Regions from separate parts of the Corynebacterium qintianiae genome, predicted to be linked through region 4. Evidence: predicted binding sites of a transcription regulator. Region 4 holds the regulator's gene; each other region holds the start of a gene.
What was found. Region 4 encodes LexA, which represses DNA repair genes until DNA is damaged. Its sites were predicted from a motif close to CGAACANNTGTTCG; they were not measured.
Positions count from the first base shown of each region.

Region 1: G7Y29_RS05430 (HNH endonuclease signature motif containing protein) is a predicted target of LexA. The motif match lies at 2,125-2,138, and genes of this name have one in related genera.
Region 2: G7Y29_RS03570 (HNH endonuclease signature motif containing protein) is a predicted target of LexA. The motif match lies at 3,539-3,552, and genes of this name have one in related genera.
Region 3: G7Y29_RS01820 (HNH endonuclease signature motif containing protein) is a predicted target of LexA. The motif match lies at 4,314-4,327, and genes of this name have one in related genera.

Region 1 covers NZ_CP064955.1:1,098,651-1,104,347, reverse strand. Annotated here, with positions in the region: gene G7Y29_RS05440 (tRNA (adenine-N1)-methyltransferase) at 1-505, shown strand, start outside; gene arc (proteasome ATPase) at 515-2,038, shown strand; gene G7Y29_RS05430 (HNH endonuclease signature motif containing protein) at 2,395-3,399, shown strand; gene pdxR (MocR-like pyridoxine biosynthesis transcription factor PdxR) at 3,362-4,750, opposite strand; gene pdxS (pyridoxal 5'-phosphate synthase lyase subunit PdxS) at 4,819-5,697, shown strand, end outside.
Region 2 covers NZ_CP064955.1:712,396-718,092, reverse strand. Annotated here, with positions in the region: gene crtI (phytoene desaturase family protein) at 1-560, shown strand, start outside; gene G7Y29_RS03585 (lycopene cyclase domain-containing protein) at 560-871, shown strand; gene G7Y29_RS03580 (lycopene cyclase domain-containing protein) at 868-1,155, shown strand; gene G7Y29_RS03575 (prenyltransferase) at 1,152-2,012, shown strand; gene G7Y29_RS03570 (HNH endonuclease signature motif containing protein) at 2,006-3,508, opposite strand; gene G7Y29_RS03565 (pyridoxamine 5'-phosphate oxidase family protein) at 3,660-4,148, opposite strand; tRNA gene G7Y29_RS03560 (tRNA-Leu) at 4,173-4,246, opposite strand; gene mfd (transcription-repair coupling factor) at 4,260-5,697, opposite strand, start outside.
Region 3 covers NZ_CP064955.1:352,050-357,746, reverse strand. Annotated here, with positions in the region: gene G7Y29_RS01845 (hypothetical protein) at 1-1,176, opposite strand, end outside; gene G7Y29_RS01840 (hypothetical protein) at 1,173-1,472, opposite strand; gene glmM (phosphoglucosamine mutase) at 1,617-2,960, opposite strand; gene rpsI (30S ribosomal protein S9) at 3,078-3,626, opposite strand; gene rplM (50S ribosomal protein L13) at 3,626-4,069, opposite strand; gene G7Y29_RS01820 (HNH endonuclease signature motif containing protein) at 4,358-5,697, shown strand, end outside.
Region 4 covers NZ_CP064955.1:1,276,121-1,281,817, forward strand. Annotated here, with positions in the region: gene hrpA (ATP-dependent RNA helicase HrpA) at 1-1,094, shown strand, start outside; gene nrdR (transcriptional regulator NrdR) at 1,125-1,583, opposite strand; gene G7Y29_RS06315 (hypothetical protein) at 1,619-1,987, opposite strand; gene lexA (transcriptional repressor LexA) at 2,208-2,897, shown strand; gene G7Y29_RS06325 (DeoR/GlpR family DNA-binding transcription regulator) at 3,031-3,816, shown strand; gene G7Y29_RS06330 (1-phosphofructokinase family hexose kinase) at 3,901-4,890, shown strand; gene G7Y29_RS06335 (PTS fructose transporter subunit IIABC) at 4,887-5,697, shown strand, end outside.

The sequences.
Region 1 (5,697 bases), 180 kb from region 4:
CGCGTTGTCCATGTCCTTGTTGCGCGCGGTCGGGCCCGAGGGCAAGGTGTTTTCCTACGAGATCAGGGAGGACCACTTCGCTTTCGCCCGCGATAACGTCAAGGATTACTTTGGGTCCGAGCCGCAGTGGTGGGAGCCGCGCCTCGGTGACTTCGGTGCGATCACTCGCGACGAACTCGGCGGGCCGGTCGACCGCATCATTCTCGACATGGTTGAGCCGTGGCTGTTCATCGACACTGTCAAGGACCTGCTCATCCCGGGCGGCGTGTTCATGACGTACGTGGCCACCGTACCGCAGCTAATGAACATCATGGAGACAATCCGCGAGGCGAAATGCTTCACGGAACCGCGCGCTTGGGAGACGCTGCTGCGCGAGTGGAAAGTCGACGGGCTGGCCACCCGCCCGGAGCACCGGATGAACGCGCACACCGCGTTTCTGGTGTGGACGCGCAGGCTTGCCGACGGCGTCACGCCGCCGCGTCCCCAGCGCAAAGCCCGGCGGTAGGGTAGACCCATGGCTATAGAGGACGGCGCTTTCGGCCCAGAGATCCGTGAGCTCAAGCGCGAGAACCAGGCGATGAGCTCGCGCAATAAGCAACTCGCCGAGTTACTTAAGGCATCGCGGGACAAGCTCAACGACCTTTACGCGCAGCTCGAATCGCTCGAGGAGCCTGCCAATCCGTACGGTGTCTACCTCTCCGGCTCGCGCAAGGGGTTGGAGGCCGAGATTTTCACCTCGGGCCGGCGGATGCGCGTCAAGGTATCGCCCAACGTCGCGCCTGGCTCGCTCGTGCCCGGCGCGCTGGTGCGTCTCGGCGACGGCACCGTCATCGTCGAGGCCTGCGGCTTCGACACTGCCGGTCAACTGGGCACGATGGTCGAGCGAATTGGTACGGACCGCGCGGTCGTCGCGGACCAGCAGGGTGCGGAAACCCTTGTCCACCTCGCCCAGCCGCTGCTCGCTACCGCGCGCTCCGGTGACACCCTTCTATACGATCCGCGCGTCGGCTACGCCTTCGAGCGCGTGCCCAAGACTGAGGTCAACCAGCTGTCCCTCGAGGAAGTCCCGGACGTGACCTACGCCGACATTGGCGGCCTGGCCACGCAGATCGAGACGATCCGCGACTCCGTCGAGCTGCCTTTCGCCCACCCCGAGCTCTACCGCGCCTACGACCTCGCCCCGCCGAAAGGCCTGCTCTTGTACGGCCCGCCCGGTTGCGGGAAGACGCTCATCGCAAAAGCCGTGGCCAACTCGCTGTCCAACCGAATCGGCGACGGCGGCTCGGCGCATTTCATCAACGTCAAAGGCCCTGAGCTCCTCAACAAGTTCGTCGGTGAGACTGAGCGCCGCATCCGTCTCATTTTCGAGCGCGCCCGCGAGCTCGCCTCGGACGGCCGGCCCGTCATCGTATTCTTCGACGAGATGGAGTCCATCTTCCGCACCCGCGGCTCGGGCGTGTCCTCCGATATGGAGACAACAGTGGTCCCGCAGCTGCTCACCGAGATCGACGGCGTCGAGGACATCGCCAACGTCATCGTCATCGGCGCGACGAACCGCGAGGAACTCATTGATCCCGCCATCCTGCGCCCCGGTCGCCTCGACATCAAGATCCGTGTCTCCCGCCCGAACCGGGCGGAGGCCGCGGACATCTTCGCACGCCACCTCACCGAGTCCGTCCCGCATGCCGAACCCGTAGCCACGCTTATCCGCGCCGCGGTTGCCGCTTTATTCGAGCCCCGCCCGTTCGTGCGCCTCGAGCTTGTCGACGGTTCCACCGAAGTGCTCCACTACTCCGACTTCGTCTCCGGCGCGATGATTGCAAACATCGCTGACCGGGCAAAGAAGATGGCTATCAAGGACCACATCGCGGGGGCGTCGACAAGCGGCGTGAGCTCCGATCACCTGCACGCCGCCGTGCGCGCCGAGCAGGATGAGAACGAAGACCTGCCGAACACCACAAACCCGGACGAGTGGGCCCGCATCACCGGGCGCCAGGGCCGCCGCGTTGTTTCCGCGGAGGTGCTGACCGAGGAGTGAAAGTCCGCATTGCGGACTTTTTCACGACGTTTGCGCAGGTCACCGAACTTGTCGTACCTGCTTGTTATGGTTCGGATCGAAGTTAACGAACACACGATCCATCCCGTTGGGGGCACCATGACAACAAAAGTTTTAGACCTGCATGATCAACTCAAATCCGATAAACATATCGTCGCCGCTATCGAAGACGGTTTCGGGACATTCACCCGTAAGCAGAAGTTCTGCTGGCCATTTCGCTTTTTGACGCCTGGAACCTTGCCACCCGGTTCGGTGCGCGCTCCACAGCGGCGTGGATGGTGCGGGCCCTCTCACTTTCAAACTCAACCGCGCACGAATACGTCAAGGTGGCCCGTGCCATGGCGGCCTTCGAGTTGCTCGCGGAAGCATTCCTGGCGGGACAAACAACGTATTCAAAGGTCCGGCTCCTGCTACCACATCTGACCCCGGGGAACGAAGCGGAGCTCGTGGAACTAGCCGTGACGATGCCGTACCACGAACTCGAGCTAGCCCTGCTTATGTACCGGGAAGAGACTGGGAAGCCACCCCGGCAGACCTACGTGAGATTGAAGGCCCGGCGCGACGGCCGTGTCGGTATGTGGGCCGACTTTAACGCGTCAGAAGGCGCGCGCGTGATGGCTGCGATGAAAGTCGGTGAATTGGCCTGGCAAGACGTCGACTGGGATTCCCTGGGCGGGGACAACGGCGAGATACACCCGGGGCGGCTCGGTGCCGAGCTGGATAGGCGGAAACGCAGGGCGGCCGGTTGTTCGGGATTTGGGCTGCCGCTCAGGGAAGCACTGGTCAGCGCCTTTATGGGCATGGTCAACATCGCGTTGAGTCGACCGCGCAACACCTTGCGTGCCCCGGGGGCCCATGTGAACATCGTGATGTCCAAGGACGGAAGAGCGTATCTGCCCAATAACCCGGGAGCTCCTTCGGCCGCGGTGGAGTGCTTTCTCAGCAACGCATCGTACCGTGTGAACAGGGTCGATGAGGAAGGCCTCGTTCTCAACACCGGGCGTAGTTTCCGCCTGGCTAATGACGCCCAAGTCAACGCCCTCATGCTGATGTGGCGGGGAGAATGTGCGATGCCCGGTTGCTCGCATACGCGCTTTATGGAAATGCACCACATCCACGAATGGGCGGACGGGGGACTCACCGACCTCGAGAACTTGTTGCCTCTGTGCTCTGCCTGTCACAGCCTCGTCAGCGACGGCTACGTCAAGATCTTGAAGGATTGCGGGGACATCCATTTCACCTTCCCGGACGGATCCCGGTACGTGAGCCACAGTCGGGGGTTGCCTGTACGCGATGACGATGCCTTTACCCTCGAGGAGTACAACTCTGTGGATTGGCGGTAGCGCTCTTGCCAACGGAAGACAGAATCTCGACGGCCCGGTCGAAATCCGCGTCGTCGAGGTGCGCGAAACTCAGCAGTAGGCCTTCACTTGACTGCGTACCTACTTCCCCGCACTCCACCCCCAGGCGAGTCAGCGTCGCCACAAAATCGGTTCGTGCGCTCCTCTCGGAGAACCTGACAACCATGTCCACACCGAGGGACTCCTCACGCTCGATGATGTCCGCGCCAAGAATACGCAGCGCGGGCAGTACGGAAGTACTCAGGATCTCTCGACGATGCGCCAGGCGGCTGTGCACTGACTTCGTATTACGGCGAACGAATCCGCCCTCGAGAAGACGGGCGATCGCGTGCTGTGTCACCGGGGAAACAGGCATGCCGAGTAACCCCCGTGTGACTTGAAGGGAGTCCGCCATAGCCACGTCCGCGACGACGTACCCTGCGCTGAGGTGCCTGCTCAACAAAGTCGAAAATGTACCGAGGGTGATCACACAGGCCTCGGTGGCCAGCGTCGCCATGGTGGGCTGGGGGGACACCCGGTAGCGCAGCTCGCTGTTGAAGTCGTCCTCGATGACCACGACGCGGTTCCGAGTGGCCCATTCGAGGAGCGCGGCACGGCGCGCAGCCGGCATTGTTCCGCCCACGGGGTAGAGGTGTGAAGGGGTTACGAGGAGAGCATCCAGATCGGGTGGGAGCGAGGAGACAATGACGCCCTGCGCGTCGGTCCGGCACGTGACGGGAGTATGGCCCGCTAGTGGGATGATGGCGCCGAGGCCCGGATGCCCGGGGGACTCCACGCCCACACGCAGGTTGCGTCCGAGCGACATGAGGATGAGCAGGAGGCCCTCACGAGAGCCGCCCGTGACGAGCACATTGTTAGGGTCGACGGTCAGGCCGCGGGCGAGCCGGAGGTGTTGCGCGATCGCGGTACGCAGCTGGGGTTGCCCTGCCTTGTCGATCGTCGCTGGTGATTCCTGCGCTGCGTCCCGCCACGCTCGTCGCCACGCGGCGGGCCGAATCGTGCCGGCATGTCCCGAGGAAGGTTTTAGTGAGATGCGTAACCGGGGTGGTGCAGGCGAGCGCACCGCGGTCGAGCTCGGGGGCAACGATCGGCGGGGGAGGTCGGGGTGCACCACCGTGTTTGCGCCTTGCGTTGATAAAAGGAAGCCCTCGGAAATGAGCTGGTCATAGGCGGACACGACGCTGCCCCGGGAGACACCGAGCTGGCGTGCGAGCTCGCGAGTTGAGGGGACCCTGTCGCCACCCGCCAACCGCCCGGAGGCGACGAGGCCCCGGACGCCGGATGCGATCTGGTTCGGGAGAGACGTGGAGAGGGTGCGGTCGATAGGAAACACAACTGGTCCAAAAAAGTGGCGGATAGGTGGACCTAGGAATTTACCAGTTGGAGCGACAAGATTGAGAAATGGCTGAAACTACTGAAACAACTGAAACCACCGTAAAATCCGGGCTCGCCCAGATGCTCAAGGGAGGCGTGATTATGGACGTCGTCACGCCCGAGCAGGCCCGCATCGCCGAGGATGCCGGCGCCGTCGCCGTCATGGCTCTCGAGCGCGTCCCGGCGGATATCCGCGCCCAAGGCGGCGTGGCCCGCATGTCGGACCCCGACCTCATCGAGGCGATCATCGAGGCCGTGGACATCCCCGTCATGGCCAAGGCTCGCATTGGCCATACGGTAGAGGCGCGCATCCTCGAGCACCTCGGCGTGGACTACATCGATGAGTCCGAGGTGCTCAGCCCCGCGGACTACGTCAACCACATTGACAAGCGCCCGTTCACCGTCCCCTTCGTGTGCGGTGCGACGAACCTCGGCGAGGCGCTGCGCCGCATCAACGAGGGCGCAGCGATGATCCGCTCCAAAGGCGAGGCCGGCACCGGCGACGTCTCTGAGGCCACGAAGCACATCCGCACCATCACGGCGGAGATCGCGGGCCTGCAGGCCCTGTGGAACACCAACCGCGACGAGCTCTACGTCAAGGCGAAGGAGCTCCAGGCACCCTATGAGCTGGTCGCCCGCGTCGCCGAGCACGGTGAGCTCCCGGTGGTGCTCTTCACCGCGGGAGGCGTTGCGACGCCCGCCGACGCCGCGCTGATGATGCAGCTCGGCGCAGACGGCGTGTTCGTCGGCTCGGGAATCTTCAAGTCGGGTGACCCCGCGGCGCGCGCCGCCGCGATCGTCAAGGCCACCGCCGCTTGGGACGACATCTCGGTGGTCGCCGACGCTTCGCGCGGGCTCGGCGAGGCCATGGTGGGCATCAACGTCGCGGATCTGGCGGCGCCGCAC
Region 2 (5,697 bases), 560 kb from region 4:
TGTTCAGCGAGAACTGGGACGAGGACTTCGACGCAGTTTTCGATGGCCCCGTCGCCTCGCGGCCCCTCGACGCCTCGCGCAGTATCTACGTATCCATGCCGTCCGCCACCGACCCGTCAACGGCTCCCGAGGGTTGCGAGAACCTGTTCGTCCTAGTGCCGGTTCCTGCCGCCACGGATTTCGGGCATGGCGACATGTACCAGGGCGAAGCGTCCCCCGCGGTCGAGGCGGTCGCCCAGCACGCGGTGGACCAGATTGGGCGTTGGTGCGGCATCGACGACTTCCGCGACAGCATCACGGTGATGCGTACCCTGGGCCCCTCCGACTTCGCCGAGCGCTACCGCGCGTGGTCAGGCGGCTCCATCGGCCCGGCCCACACGTTGCGCCAGTCAGCGTTCCTGCGCGGCCGAAACGTCTCGCGCAAGCTGAACAACCTCTACTACGCCGGCGCCACAACGGTGCCGGGTGTCGGCGTTCCCATGTGCCTGATCTCCGCGGAGAACGTGATCAAGAGACTGCACGGCGACCGCTCGCCCGGCCCCCTGCCGGAGGCGATGTAGTGCACTTGGTTTACCTCACTTTCCTCCTTGTCACCATCGGCTGCATGATGCTGTGCGACTGGCGTTGGAAGCTCGCTTTCTTCCTTGATGCGCGCCGCGCCACCCTTCTCACGGTGTCGGTGGTCGCGCTGTTTCTGCTGTGGGACGCCGCCGGGATCGCCACGGGCACATTTTTCCGCGGTGACTCCCCGTTCATGACCGGTATCGAGCTCGCCCCCGAGATGCCCGTTGAGGAGCCAATATTCCTGTTCTTCCTCACATATCTCACGATGAACCTCACATCCGGCACGCGAAAGGTGGTGCGCCCATGACTTACCTGCTCATAAGCCTGCCGTTCCTCCTGGGGTCCGCCGCGCTGTGGTTGTGGCGTCGTCACGCGTACGCCTCACAGTGGAAGGTGACCGCGGTCGTCACCGTTGCCGTGCTCGCACTGACGATCGTCTTCGACAACCTCATGGTCGCCGCTGGCCTGGTGCAATACGACGACGCAAACAACCTCGGGCTATTTATCGGCCTCATCCCCATCGAGGACCTGTTTTATTCTGCGTTCGTCTGCCTCGTCGTGTGCGCCCTGTGGCCGGAGGGCGAACGATGATCCGCGCCATCCTCGCCGCGTCGCGCCCCATCAGCTGGGTCAACACCGCAGTGCCGTTCGCGCTCGCCTACCTTCTCGACACCTCGCGCTTCGACTGGCTGCTCCTGTTCGGTTTCATCTTTTTCCTCGTTCCCTACAACATTGCGATGTACGGGATCAACGATGTCTTCGATTACGAGTCCGACATCCGCAACCCCCGCAAGGGCGGAATCGAGGGCGCGGTCCTGCCGAAGTCCCTGCACCGGCCCCTCCTCGTTGCGGCGGGCGTAACGACGCTCCCGCTAGCGCTGATCCTCTACGCCAGCGGCACAACCTTCTCCGCGGTGTGGCTAACAATTGCGTTGTTCGCCGTTTACGCGTATTCCGCCCCGCCGTTCAGGTTCAAGGAGGTGCCGGTCTTGGACTCGGTCACCTCTTCATCCCACTTCGCGCTCCCCGCCCTTGTCGGCGCCACAATCACGGACCCCTCCGTCGGCCCGCGTTTCTGGCTCGCGGTGGCCGCATTCTTCTTGTGGGGCATGTCCAGCCACGCCCTCGGTGCAGTGCAGGACGTGGTCGCGGATCGGGAGGGCGGTTTGAAATCCATCGCGACGGGCCTGGGCGCCCGCTTGACGACGCGCCTCGCTTGCGCCGGCTACCTCATTTCCGCGGTCATCTGCATTGCGCTGCCCTTCCCCGGCTGGGTCGTCGGCTTGCTGGGGCTCGGGTACGCGGCCAACACTGCCCGGTTCCTTGACGTCACCGATGAGACCTCCGCGGAGGTAAACCGGGCATGGCGCGTTTTCCTCTGGCTCAATTTTGCAACAGGCGGGGTCATCACAGTCGCTGTCCTGTTTTTTCTCTTTCCCCCTCAGTAAATGGAATCGCCGTATTTGAGGTACGGGTCGTTCTCGATGAGCCGCTGAAGGCGGGCTTCGTAGTCCTCGACTGCTTCTGGTGCTTCGTCGATGAACCCGGCGTTGTGGATGATCATGGGTGGGGGCGGTTGGAACGGGAACTTCATGCCGAATTCCTTCTCCAGCTCGCCGATTGCTAGTTTGCACGCCTCCATGTCGCGCTCCCGGTCGAACTCGTCGAGGATTTTGTGTCCCCGCGCGTAGAAGCTGTTCGCCTTGTCTCGTTCTCGCTGTCTCGTGTCGAGGTCGGTGTTCCATCGCGGGTTGCACTGGTTGAGCTGCTCGCCGATGAATCCCTCGGGTTCCGAAAGCTGGTAGGTGCCGTCGGGGAATAGCCAGACCACATCACCGGTGACAAGGTCAGGCAGATAGTATGCCCTGCGGTCCGTTTTGACGTTGTGGTGTTTCTGGCACAAGGAGTACAGATTGGCCGGGGTGGTCGCTCCGCCTTCCTGGAACGGGACGCGGTGGTCGAGCTGGCAATGCTCCGCCGCCCGATTGCACCCTGGCCACACGCAGACACCGTCTCGCGCCGCGGCGTACGCCCTCATATTCACCGAGGGGACGTAACCCTCCACATCGTGGTGCGCAACCTCATCCAGGTCCACAATGCGGGGCGGGTTTCCATCCACCATGTCCTCGAACGCTTCGGTCCCGCCAGCATCGGTCCAGCCGCTGCCTGGGAAGTAGATGGACGCCCCAGGCACGAGATCACCCTCCGGCGTCAGCGGCGCGTACCCGAAGATGGTGACTTTCGGCTGCGCCTCGAGGCGCCCCGTGAGGATGAGCTTGGCTGCCTCAGCCTCGCTGAGCTTGTGTTCCCTGGCGACCTGCTGCCGGAACTCGCGGATCGCGGCATGCGTGGCGTTGTCGCACTCCACAGTCAGCCCGAAACGTTTGCCCGCCGTAAAATCGTGGAGAGTGAAGTCTCCCGCCGGATTGTTGCGGCGGGTCCGTTTTTCCGGGTCGTAACCTACCCGCTCATCCAGCTTCGCGATGAACCTTCGCAGCCGGTGAGCGATCGCCTTCGGGGTCGGCAACGGCTGGTTGGCTTTCTTCGGCGTGAACATGGCCGCCAGGAACTCGTCGAGCACCATCAGCACCTCTCCGGACAATTCCGGGCCGAGCTCCGCGATGACATTGTCTATGGCAATCAACCGCTTGAGGTCGAGCACCCGGGTGGTGTCCTGTATGGCTCGCAGCCAGGGCAGGTCAGCGAGGCGTCGATAAGCAAAAATCGCTTTCTCGACGGCTGTCTTGCCTTCTCCCGTCGCTTCCTGAATCTCGGTAATTTCGAGCTCGAAGTCGTCGACGAAGAAGGTCGGGTCGGTCCACGGTGAATAGAGCTCGTAGTCGATATCCCTTTTGCGTTGCGCAAGCTCCGCCCGCGCCTCCCCCGGACGCTGCGTCCGAAAAAACCGCTGGGCCGTGTCCGGCTCGTGAGTACCGTTTTTCATTGTTCCCCCTTCCTCACCGACAATCATAATCGAACAGATGTACGCCGTCAAGCGTTATACAAAGGGCTTTTAAGATATTTTTCATTCATACGTTCGATTTTATGGGTTAGCGCGAAAAGCGCGCCCAACCAGTGGACGCGCAAGGACGAAACTACAGCTCGACGGTAGAGGTCCCGTCGGTCGACTCCTGGCCAGTCACGCGGGTGCGCACGAGGTCGAACAAAGCAGCGGCGCGGCCGTCCTTATGGCCCCAGAACTGGGCGGACTCAGAATCGAGCAACATGACCCCCAAGTTCGGGTCGTCCCTGCCGTCAAAGTAGGAGGACATGGAGTCGTCCCACAGCTGTTCGATCTTCGCGGAGCGCTCCTCTCCCTCGAGGAAGCGGACAGTGCCCGCGACGGAGAGCCAGGACCCGGCGTCGGAGTACGCCATGTTCACCTGCGGCGTGTTCTGCAGCCAAGCGCCCTGCTCGCTGTCCTTGCCCACGACGAAGTACACGTCACCGTCGTCGGTGACTTCCTGGGTGTCCATCGGATGGGAATACAGGCCACCGTCATCACCCACGGTGGTGAGCATGCCGATGGACTTGCCCCGCATGATCTCGATGATGTCACTCTTTGTTACGTCGTTGTCAGCCATGCCGGCCAGTGTACGGACTAAAAGTGCCCCCAGTCGGACTCGAACCGACACTGCGCGGATTTTAAGTCCGCTGCCTCTGCCAATTGGGCTATAGGGGCGTGCCCCGATACTTTACTCGCCCACTGCAACGACCTTCTTCTCCACCCCGAACATCTCCGAAAGGAAATCGGAGACCCACTGCAGCAGCTCCGTGTCGCGCAGGTTCGGCTGGTTCACACCCTTCGCCGCGCGGGGGAACGGCACCTGCAGCGCTTTCGCCGCGGCGCGGTAGTTCGAGCCCGGGTACAGGCGTTTGAGGCGCACTTGCTTGGAATCGGGCAACTCGACGGGCTGGAACTTGATGCGCGTGCCTTGGACAAGTATGTCGGAAACCCCGGCGCGGCGCGCCTGGTGGCGCAGGCGCGCAACCGCCATGAGGCGCTCGACCTCCTGCGGCAGCGGGCCGAAGCGGTCGGCCATTTCATCGGCGACGGTGGCCAGGGCGGCGTCGTCACGCGCCTCAGCGAGCTTGCGGTAGATCTCCAGCCGCAGGCGCTCGGAGTTGACGTAGGTTTCCGGGATATGGGCGTCGACGGGCAAGTCCACGCGGATCTCTTTCGGGCCCTTGTCCGTGGCATCGACCGTCTCACCCGTCATGAGAGCCTTGAACGTATCGACAGCCTCCCCAACGAGCCGGACGTACATGTCAAAGCCGACACCCGCGATGTGGCCCGACTGCTCCGCGCCGAGAACGTTGCCGGCGCCGCGCATCTCCAAGTCCTTCTGCGCCACCGCGATGCCGGATCCCAGGTCGTTGTTCTGCGCGATCGTGGCTAGGCGGTCGTAGGAGGTCTCCGTCAGCGTCTTGTCCTTGGGGTACAAGAAATACGCGTAGGCGCGGTCACGGGAGCGACCGACGCGCCCGCGCAGCTGGTGCAGCTGTGACAAGCCCATGTTCTGTGCGTTCTCCACGACCAGGGTGTTGGCGTTGGCGATGTCCAGGCCCGTCTCCACAATCGTGGTGCACACCAGCACGTCGTACTCGCGGTCCCAGAACCCCTGCACCGTCTGGTCGAGGACCTGCTCCGACATCTGTCCGTGCGCGACCACGACGCGCGCCTCGGGCACTAGGTCGCGGATCCGGCGCGCCGCTTTCTCGATGTCTGCGACTTTGTTGTGGATGTAGAAGACCTGGCCGTCGCGAAGCAGCTCGCGCCTGATCGCCGCCGCGATTTGCTTGTCCTCCTGCGGGCCAACGTAGGTGAGCACCGGGTGGCGGTCCTCGGGAGGGGTGGTGATCGACGTCATCTCGCGGATGCCGGTCAGCGACATCTCGAGGGTGCGCGGGATCGGGGTCGCAGTCATGGTCAGCACGTCAACGTGCGCCTTCAGCGCCTTGATGTGCTCCTTGTGCTCCACACCGAAGCGCTGCTCCTCGTCCACGACGATAAGCCCGAGGTTCTTCCACTGCACGCCGGTGGCGAGAAGGCGATGGGTGCCGATGACGATGTCCACGGAGCCGTCGGCGAGCCCCGCGAGGGCCTCCTTGGATTCCTTGGCCGAGGTGAAG
Region 3 (5,697 bases), 920 kb from region 4:
CGCGACCGGCGGTTGCACTGGTGCGGGCGCCGGCTCCGGTTCGGGGGGCGGAGGGCATTCCTCCGAGGTCTCCTCAGTGTGGGCGCAGCAGCTCTCGCCCGGGCATTCCGCCGCCTCCGCGATACACTCTGCGAGGTAGTTCACACACTCGAGAGTGATGCCCAGCCCTATGTGCGCAAGCACTCCGACGTGACACACCTCAGCGGTATCTTCCGGAGGGACGAACAACGCGGCGTCCGCGCACGTGGGCGGGCAGGATACGGTTTCCTTTTCCACAGTGTGCTGTGGCAGGCGCTCCACGTCGAAGTCGAATGCGATGTTGACTGGAGCCGAGGCGGCCACGGAGGCAGCCTGCGTCTTCACCTCGTCGAGGGCGGACGGGACAGTTTTCACCAGCCGCTCGATACACTCTTCGGTGGCAGGCGCTGTTACGGCGGGAGCTCCCGGGGTCGGGCAAGGAGCATCAGGTGTGGTGGGCCGGGCTGTCTCGCAGTCGCGAGCCGCCGGCACCGGGCATTCCCATTCCCGAGGTAGGGCCGGCTGGTGGTCGAGCATGGCATTGCACCTGTCGGTCACCGCACCGAGACAACCCTCCATCTGGGTGTTGCGGTCCTCGACGATCCCAAGAATCTGTTCCATTCCCTGGGCTACGAGTGGCAGGACGATCGCCACTGCCCGTCCAACCGGGTGAATGCGCACGACCGCCAGGAGACCCGCCATCACCTCCGTCACTCCGCCGATTGCGGTATTCGCCGTCAGGTCTATATCCGTCATGGACCTGCATGCAGCCTGCACGTCGTGGTGGATCTCGCGAGCGTTGTTACCCTGTGTCTCCTCCGCGTTCTCGCGGCCGTCCTCGTCGCCGGAGACGCCGATTCCGTGGAACCAACTCGAGGCGCCGTCGGCTCCGATCTTGCTCACCACGTCGATGGCGAATTTGAGCAGGAATCCGCCGATACCTCCACCGCGCGACCCGCTGGAACTGCCCCCTCCGGAACCGAGCAACCTGCCGGAACTGGCAGAGACCACTTCGAGGTTCATGCCGTCAATCTTGCGGTACTGCGAGTTGATTTCATCGGCGAGCGAGAAGATTCGAGACAGCGTCGCCGGGTCAGCTCCCGGGACGGACGCAGCTTCCGCTGCGAGCGAATCAATGTTCGCGGTTACCGCGGTCATAGCAACCCCAATCCCGAAGCATGGACACCGTCCGCCTGCTCCACAGTGTCCATCAACCGCATCACCTGGCGCCAGCCGTCCACGCGGTTTTCCAAGAACTGCACGTTGAGACTCTGCATTCCCTCCAGCGCTTCAGCCAAAGCCCGACCCGAGTCTGGAAAACCGCTGCCGACAGCGTCGATTGGCAGCGCCGGTGGCGCAGCTCTAAGCTGCGAAATCACTTCCTCGTACTGCGCGATCGCGACGGTCAGCCGTTCACGGACTGCCTCCGGATCCACGTGAAGCGGATGTTCCACGAGATTCCCCATTCCCCCTGGCGGCCCAGTAGAGGGCACGCCCTACAAACAGTTGCACCCTGATTAGACTCCCCCGAGCCGGGTGTGGTTCCCTCGATCCCCGATTTTCTTTCGGCCACCGGGATCGCGGGTACAGCCCCGAACTTACACAGACGACACGACGGCCGCCAGCCGCCCCGCAATTTTGCGCGCCTGCTCCTCCTCTGACGCCTCCACCATGACGCGGAAAATCTCCTCCGTGCCCGACGGGCGGAGCAGGACGCGGCCGCTGTCGCCGAGCTCTACACCGGCCTCAGCGACGGCTTCCTTGACCGACGGGGCGTCGGCAATGCGGGACTTGTCCGCGACGGGAACGTTGATCAACACTTGCGGCAGCACCGTCATCACGCTGGCGAGCTCCTGGAGGCTCTTACCCGTTTCCGCCATCCGCGCCATCAACAGAAGGCCCGACAAGGTGCCGTCACCGGTGGTTGCGTGCTGGGGAACGACGATGTGTCCCGACTGCTCGCCACCGAGCGAGTATCCTCCGCGGCCCAGCTCCTCCAGAACATAGCGGTCGCCAACCTTCGTCTCTTTCATCGCGATACCCTCGCGTTGCATCGCGAGCTTAAGGCCGAGGTTGCTCATCACCGTGGCTACTAGGGTGTTCTCCTGGAGGATGTTTTTGTCCCTCATCCCCGTTGCCAGAATCGCCATGATCTGGTCACCGTCGATGATGTTACCTGCCGCATCCACGGCTAGGCAGCGATCGGCGTCACCGTCGTGCGCCAAGCCGATGTCTGCTCCGTGGGCGATCACGGCCCGTTGGATTTGTTCCATGTGGGTCGAACCCGATCCGTCGTTGATGTTGAAGGCGTCGGGGGTGTTGAAAATCGCCGTCACATCCGCTCCGGCCGCGGCGTACGCCTTGGGGGCGACCTCGAAAGCGGCACCGTTGGCACAATCGACGACAACCTTGATGCCTGAAAGGTCGGTGGTCACAGCGCGCTTGAGGTGGGCAAGGTAGCGCTCCTGGGCGTCCGGCGCCTCTTCGATGACGCGGCCGATGCCGGTGCCGGTGGGGCCCGTGTCGTCAAGGTGGTTCATCGCTTCCTCGATGCGATCCTCTACGTCGTCGGGAAGCTTGCGCCCGCCGGCGGAGAAAAACTTGATCCCGTTGTCGGGCATCGGGTTGTGCGACGCCGAGATCATGACACCGATATCGGCGCCGTAATCGTCGGTCAAAAAGGCGAGGCCCGGGGTCGGGATGACGCCTACGCGCAACACGTCCACACCCTTCGACGCCATACCGGCCGCCATCGCGGCAGCGAGCATTTCACCGGACACCCGCGGGTCTCGTCCGATGATGGCGGTCGGCCGCCGCTTGCCTGAGCTCCGGTGCTCCGTGAGCACCGCCGCCGCTGCCGCACCGAGCTTGAGAGCCAGGGGGGCTGTCAGCACTTCGTTGGCTAAGCCGCGTACACCGTCAGTTCCGAACAATCGAGTCATTCGTCTAATTATGCACGACTCTATATTTCTGTCGCGACAAGATGCACACCCCGTGAAACGGCGAAAGCCGCCCCGCAACGAGGGCGGGACGGCTTGAGCCTGGCGCGTTGAAGTGAATTAACGCTTGGAGTACTGCGGGGCGCGGCGGGCCTTGTGCAAACCAGCCTTCTTGCGCTCCACGGCACGGGCGTCACGGGTAAGCAAGCCGGCCTTCTTCAGGGTCGGGCGCTCGGCCGGGTTGTACACGTTGAGCGCGCGGGCGATCGCCAAACGCAGTGCACCGGACTGGCCGGTCGGGCCGCCACCGGTGATCGTGGCCTTGATATTGAACTGACCTTCACGCTCAAGCAGTGTCAACGGCTGCAGAATGTCCTGCTGGTGCAGCTTGTTCGGGAAGTAGTTCTCGAACTCGCGGCCGTTGACGGTGATGGTGCCGTCGCCCTCGGTCACGGTGACGCGGGCAATGGCGCGCTTACGGCGGCCGACGGTCTGGATCGGGCCCTCGTGCAGGGAAACCGGCTCGACAGCCTCATCAGACCCGGCCTCAACCTCGGGAGCGACAGCGTCGCCGATGGTGTAGTTGAACTCTTCCGTCGCGGCGGTTGCGAGGTCGACGTCAACCTCGGTCTCGAAGTTCTCGTCGGTGTAGTTGTTCGGCTCGGTCATTACTGGGCCACCTGCTTAAACTCGAAGGTTTCCGGCTTCTGAGCCTGGTACGGGTGCTCGGAGCCGACGAAGACGTGAAGCTTCTTGATGGACTGGCGGGAGAGGCGGTTGTGCGGCATCATGCCGCGAATTGCCTCTTCGACAACGCGATCCGGGCGCTCATCCAGAGCGCGACCAAGGGTCATGGACTTCAGACCACCCGGGTAACCGGAGTGGCGGTAGCGCATTTCACGCTCGCGCTTGTTCGAGGAAATGTGGACCTTGTCGGCGTTGATGACGATGACGTGGTCACCAGTGTCGACATTCGGCGCGAACTGGGGCTTATGCTTGCCGCGCAGAATGTCTGCTGCGGTGGAAGCGAGCTTGCCCAGCACCACGTCGGTTGCGTCGATGACGTACCACTGACGGGTAATGTCACCGCTCTTCGGATGGTAAGTAGACATGTACGACTCCTTAAAGTCTGTCTAGATGGCTGCCGGCCAGAAAAAGCCAGTGCGCTCGACACGTCCTGACGGCGGCCGGTGGAGACCCGACGGACATGTGCGTGCCTTTCAACACGGGAACACACAGGTAGATCAGCCTAGGGCACGATCTCACCTGATCCAAAACGTCCCGCACGTCAGCTCGAATATATTTCGAACGTATTGCCTAGAAATTATCCGTATTTCCTGCATTTAGACTTGACTACGCTAATATGTTCGATTATCATATGCTGTAACGAAAGGGGGAACATGACTAACCCTACCCAGCACTCTGACACTCGCTTTTTCCGCACACAGCGCCCGGGCGACGCGCGGGCAGAATTGGCACAGCGCAAACGCGACCTCGATTACGAGTTGTATTCGACATGGGCCGATCCGACGTTCATCGTCGACGACCTCGAGCGCGAATTAACCGCGATCCAGGAGGCCACCGGAGAGAGCAAGGCAGCTGTCGAGAAGGCGGTTTTCGCTTATCGACGTCTCATTGACCTGCCCTGGCTCAGAGCCATCCAAGACACCACCCGGGTGCTCGACCTGAAACGTCTCATTTCCGTCGATAACGTTATCGCCGAGCTCGGCCCCGAACTCACCCGGGAGGTCCTGGCGGTGATCGACGAGTTCCTTGCTGCAATGTTTACGCCGGTGAAAGCCGACCAGCCCCTACCCACACCGAATGCGATTACCCACCGGTTGCGCAGGTTTATCGCCAAACTCGACGAAGGTGTCGCCTACGACGAAAAAAAGCGCACGCGGCGCGACAAAGACTCGGGCGACTTCACCGTGCACGAATACCGGGCTGTGAAACGCTCGGGCATGACCGTCGAATGCGACCGCGCCACCTACGCTCTAATCACTGAGTTTCGCCGGCAGGTCGCCCGCGAACATAAACTCTCCGAAGAACAAGCCACGCGTCTCATCCTCACCGGCGGGCTCAACGCCGACATCAAAGTCACTATCTACGGGTACGCACCCCTGACCTCTGAGGGCGACGTGGCGCCGGGAGCGTCGGTGTACTTCCCCGGCCAGGGCTGGACCGACGGCGACGGAACCGAGGCATTCGCGAACCTCGTCGAGGACACCACAGCGCACATCGTCGACCTCGACAAGGTGGCGGATCACCAGATCGCCGGCTACGTCCCGTCGGAAACGATGAGAGCTTACGCCGCCGCACGCGACGGAACCTGCATCTGGCCCGGATGCGATCGCGCTGCTGAACATTGCGAACTCGACCACCGCGTGCCATACGAGGAAGGTGGTTCCACCACACCCGCGAACTTGTATTCGCTGTGCCAGAAACATCACAACGTCAAGACCGACCGGCGGGCGTATTACCTCCCCGATCCCGTCACAGGCGATGTTGTCTGGCTGTTTTCCGATGGAACCTACCAACTGTCCGAGCCCGAGGGGTTCATAGGCGAGCAGCTCAACCGATGCAACCCCCGCTGGAACATCGACCTTGACGCGCGACGGCGTGAACGCGACCGGGTGAGAACCTTCTTCGCCCGGGGCCACAAAATCCTCGACGACTTCGAAAACACGCGGGATGAAATTGCCTGCAAAGATGCCCTCACCACACTCGAAAACGAATA
Region 4 (5,697 bases):
CATTCGCCGCGCCCTTGTCCGATGAACTCGCGGCCGCGCTGCGCTCCGTCGGCGGCGCCGGCATCAACGCGTCCGACTTCCGCCCGTCGGCGCTGCCCGACCACCTCAAGGTGACGTTCGCCGCGATCGATAAGCGCGGTGGCGTCCTTGACCACGACAAAGACCTGGCGGAACTCAAGCGACGCCAGGCCGGGAAGATACGCTCGTCGGTGTCCAAAGCGGGGCGCACCACGGAGACGGCGGCCGCGAAGAAGTGGACGGCGGACACTCTGGGGACCGTGCCGGAGACGGTGGCTGCGAAGATCGAGGGCAACGAGGTCGACACCTACCCCGCGCTCGAAGCTACGCCCGATGGCGTCAAAGTCACCGTCCACCCGACGAAGGCGGCGGCGGACGCGTCGATGGTGACGGCAACGCTGACGCTGCTCCTGCGGGAGATCACCGTCAATCAGGGCCAGATGACGAAGGGCTTGCCGTTGCGTCACAAGGTCGCAGTGGACCATTATCCCCACGGAGGCGCGGCCGGTCTCGTCGAGGACGCTCGCGTTGCCACCATCCGCGATCTTATGTTCGCGGCCGGCGGGCCGGTGCGATCACCGGAGGAGTTCGACGCGCTGGTGAAGGAAGTCAAGCCGAAGGTCCCCTCAGCTGTGCGACAGAAAGTGGTCGCCCTCGCCCCGGCGCTGGTGGAATACGCGAACATATCTCAGGAGCTGGAGAAGTGGAGTGGGCCTGCGATCGATGACATGCGCGGGCAGCTGAGATTCTTTTTGCCGCCCCACGCGGTCACTATCCACGGGATGGAGCACCTGCAGCACGTTCCCCGCTACATCGCCGCCATGCGTATCCGCCTCGACGACATGACCTTAGACCCCGACCGCGACGCCGACCGTCAAGACGCTGTCGCGTCCACCCACGCCTATCTGGACACTAAGTTGCGGTCGCTTCCCCCGGGGCGCGAGAAGACGCGGGCGGTCAAGGACATACTGTGGCGGATTCAAGAGTTGCGGGTCAGTCTGTTCGCACAGCGTCTAGGCACGCCCAAGCCCGTGAGTCAGCGGCGGGTGGAGAAAATGATCGACACCCTCGCGTAGTGCTCGTCAACGCGAAGCCGTGGGCCGGCACTAGAAGGCGTCGCGGTCTCGGCGACGCATGAGGCGGATCTCGGATTCGAAGTCGTCGGCAGATTCGAAAGATTTGTACACGGAGGCGAAACGCAGGTACGCCACCTCATCGAGCGCCCGCAACGGCTCGAGGACGGCCAGCCCGACGTCGTTCGCATTAACCTGAGAACTCCCCTGGCCACGCACCGTTTCCTCCACTTGTTGAGCGAGGCGTTTGAGCGCATCATCCGAAACATCCCGGCCTTGGCACGCGCGGCGCACGCCACTGATCAGTTTGTCCCGGTCGAAGGGCTCGCTCACCCCGTTGCGCTTAACCACCATGAGAATAGCCTTCTCCACGGTAGTGAACCGGCCGCCGCAATCCGAACACTCGCGTCGGCGGCGGATAGCGGATCCCGCATCAATCACGCGGGAATCGAGCACCCGCGACTGTTCGTGATGGCAAAACGGGCAGTGCATGGCTAAAATCCTACTCCCGCTCACCCTCAACCAGCCTAACGAGCGTGAGCGGTTACATTCTCCACCGTAGAAACTTCGGGGTGTATTGCAGCATCACCGGAGAACGCACCGCCGGCGGCCGAACCGAGGATGAGTGCCAGTCCGAGTGCCGCACCCATAAAAACGTTTGCACGGTTTTCGTGGCGAGTTTCGAACGCTTCCTCCCGCGTGGGGCGTAGCCCTATTTCACCGAGCGGACGGCGCTCACGATTTCGAGAGCCCGGTTCCAGCGTTCGAACATGGACCGCCTTTCGCGCGGCGGGTGCCGATGCCGGAAGGTCCCACATGTCGGCCGGAAGAGTGCGCAGTAAGGCCGGCCCCTCGGACGTCGGTGCTGTATAAACGCGTTCAAGCTGAATGGTCATTGTCGTCTCCTTTGTTGTCTGCCCTTATTGTACGAGCGGGTCGGACACCGTCGAACACTTAACCGTTCACATGTTCGATTCCGCCTCTGTGTTCGATTTATAGCACCGGCAAAGCTCGTTGTCCAGAGGAGCGACGAAAATGTCGAACAAACTTGCCACTTCTGGTAGTTTTGCAGGCGCAGCATGAAACACGCCGTCAACGGCAACACGAGGAGCACCGATGCCACGCAAGAAAGACAATCCGAACAATCTCGATATGAGTGTCCTGTCCGACAGACAGCGGCGCATCCTGGAGGTCATTCAGGACGCAGTGGTCCTGCGGGGTTACCCGCCAAGCATCCGGGAGATCGGTGACGCCGCCGGCTTGCAGTCCACGTCCTCCGTCGCTTACCAGCTCAAGGAGCTGGAGAAGAAGGGCTTCTTGCGCCGCGATCCGAACAAGCCGCGCGCTGTGGATCTCCGCCACCTCCCCGACTCCGCCGCGCCGTCGCGGAAGGTGAAGCCGAAGTCGGAGCCAACCCCGGAGGAGGCCTCCCAGCCACGCTTCGTCCCGGTCGTGGGACAAATTGCCGCGGGCTCGCCAATCCTCGCCGAGGAGAACATCGACAACTACTTCCCCCTGCCGCAGGAGCTGCTCGGCGAGGGCGAGCTCTACATGCTGCAGGTTGTGGGTGAGTCCATGCGCGACGCCGGCATCCTCGACGGCGACTGGGTTGTGGTGCGCTCCCAGCCGGTTGCGGAGGAGGGCGAGTTTGTCGCCGCGCTTTTGGACGGCGAAGCGACTGTCAAGGAGTTCCACAAGGACTCCACCGGCGTCTGGCTGCTCCCCCATAATGACGCTTTCTCCCCGATAAAGGGGGACGAGGCTGAGATCATGGGCCGCGTAGTTTCCGTTTTCCGCACCCTGTAGCGCCCTGCTACGCCCGTTCGCTAACCCCGGTCGGGGGCGAGCGGGCGCAATCTCACTTAACCGGGCATGTTTCTTTTGGAACAATGGCATGCGGTTCCTCCCGCCCCCTGCCCCCTTCAAGGACTGCCTGAGTATGTACGCAGAAGAACGCAGACGCCAGATCGCGTCGTTGACCGCGGTCGAGGGCCGCGTCAACGTTACCGAGCTGGCTGAGAAGTTCGACGTGACCGCCGAGACAGTCCGGCGCGATCTTGCCGTGCTCAATCGCGAGGGAGTGGTGCACCGGGTGCACGGCGGCGCCGTGGCCAGCCAGTCGTATCTCACCACCGAGTTCCCGCTCGACGCCCGATCCCGTTCCGCGTCCGCCGCAAAGTCCACTATTGCGCGGGCTGCCCTGAAATACCTCCCCGGTCAGTCCGAGGGCGGGATCTTCCTCGACTCCGGCACGTCCATCAACGCGTTTTCCAGCCTGCTGGCCTCGGACCCGCGGGCGCGTTCGTGGCCGATCGTAACTAACTCTCTGCCTATCGCCCTGGAGCTTTCGACCTCGGGCCTGCCTCACGTTCAGCTTCTGGGCGGGTCGGTCCGCGCAATCACCCAAGCAGTTGTCGGTGCCACCGCGCTGCGCTCCCTCGCGCTCATGCGCGCCGACGTCGCCTTCATCGGCACCAACGCGCTGAGTGTCGACCACGGCCTGTCCACCGCCGACGCCCAAGAGGCAGCGATTAAATCGGCGATGGTCACCAACGCCCGCACCGTCGTCGTGCTGTGCGACTCCACGAAGCTGGGCAACGATTACCTCGTCAGCTTCGCATCACTTGACGAGGTCGATGTCGTCATCACAGACTCAGCGGCACCGTCGTCCTTCGTCACCGAGCTCACTGAGCTCGGCATCGAGGTTGTCACCGCGGAGCCCTAGAAGCGCAAAAAACGCGCACGCTATTGCCCACCCGGGCACAATCGGACATAATTGGGGGTAGCCCGACCATGAGGAGCCCGCACCGTGATCATCACATTCACCCCCAATCCCAGCATCGATGCCACACTCGAGCTGGACTCGTTTGAGAAGGGCGGGGTCAACCGCACGATCAGTGCCCGCCGGGAAGCCGGGGGCAAGGGAATCAACGTGTCCCACGCCTGCGCAAACGCCGCACACGACACTCTCGCGATCGCGCCGTGCGGCCCCACGGACCCGTTCTCCCTGCTCTGCCGCAACGCGGGGATCCCGCTGCGCGCCGTCTCCATCGAAGGCGCTATCCGCACCAACACCACGCTGACTGAACACGACGGTGAGACAACCAAAGTCAACGAGACCGGCCCAATGCTCAGCGATGACGACGTCGAGCGCATTACCGACGTGCTCGTCGCCACGGTGGCCGAGTCGCGCACCGACGCCGTAGTCATGGCCGGCTCGCTACCCCCCAGTGCGCCTGCGGAGTGGTACGCCATCCTTGCCGCCCGGCTTCGCAAAGCGTGTCCCGGAGCGGTAATCGCGGTGGACACCTCTGACGAGCCGCTCATCTCTCTGGGCAAGCACCTGACCACCGCCGCGCCCGACGTAATCAAACCCAACGCGTTCGAACTCGCCCAGCTCACCGGCGCCGACGGCGAGCAGCTGGAAGATCAGGCGGCGCGGGGGGACTACACCGAGATAGTGCGCTCGGCGCGCGAGCTCGTCCACGCGGGCGTGAGGGAGGTTTTGGTCACGCTCGGTGCTTCCGGAGCGTGCCTGATCACCCGCGACGCCGCCTGGGCCGCGACCCCACCGCCGGTCACACCGCGCTCCACAGTGGGCGCGGGCGACTCTGCGCTGGCCGGCTACATTATGGCCCGCGTCGCGGGCGAAGAACTCCCCGATTGCCTGCGCCGCAGCGTCGCCTACGGTTCCGCCGCCGCCGCCAAACCCGGCACCGGAATACCCGCACCCGACGAAATTGACTTGGAGAACACGCTCGTCGTTTCTATCCCCGCAACATCAAAGGAACTGCCATGAACCAACTCATCACCCCGGAGCTCGTCGGACTCGACGTGGACTTCGGCGCCTCGCCCGGCGAGGTCATTGCCCGCCTGGCCGATCTCGTTCACGACGCAGGCAGGACGAACGACCCCGCGCAGCTCGCAGCAGACGCCGCAGCGCGCGAGGAGAAGGCGGGAACGGGAGTGCCCGGGCGCGTCGCCATTCCGCACACCCGCACGTCTGCAGTGACCGAACCCACGCTGGCGTTCGCGCGCCTGTCCCGCCCGGTGGACTTCTCCGGCCCGGACGGTGACACCGACCTGGTCTTCCTGATAGCCGCCCCCGAAGGCGGCGGTAAAGAGCACCTGAAGATTCTGTCTACGTTGGCCAGGGCCCTGGTGCGTGGGGAGTTCGTCGATAAGCTGCGCGCGGCGGCGACGCGGGAGGAAGCCGTTGAGATCATCCTCGCTGTAGTTAGCGCCCCGAAGAAGACACAGCCTGCCGCAACCGCGAAGAAGTACCGCATTGCGGTTGTCACCTCGTGCCCGACCGGCATCGCCCACACCTACATGGCGGCGGACGCGCTGGCCCAGGCGGCGCAGAACCGCGACGACGTGGAGCTGCGGGTCGAACCGCAGGGCTCCTCGGGTTACGAGCCACTTGACAGTGACTTCATCAGCGGAGCCGACGCCGTCATCTTCGCCCACGACGTCGCCGTGCGCAGCAAGGGGCGGTTCGCGGGCAAGCCGGTTGTGGATGTGCCGGTCAAGCAGGGCATCAATAAGCCAGCCGAGCTTATCGACGCCGCCGTCCACGCCGCCGAAAACCCCGACTCCCCCACTG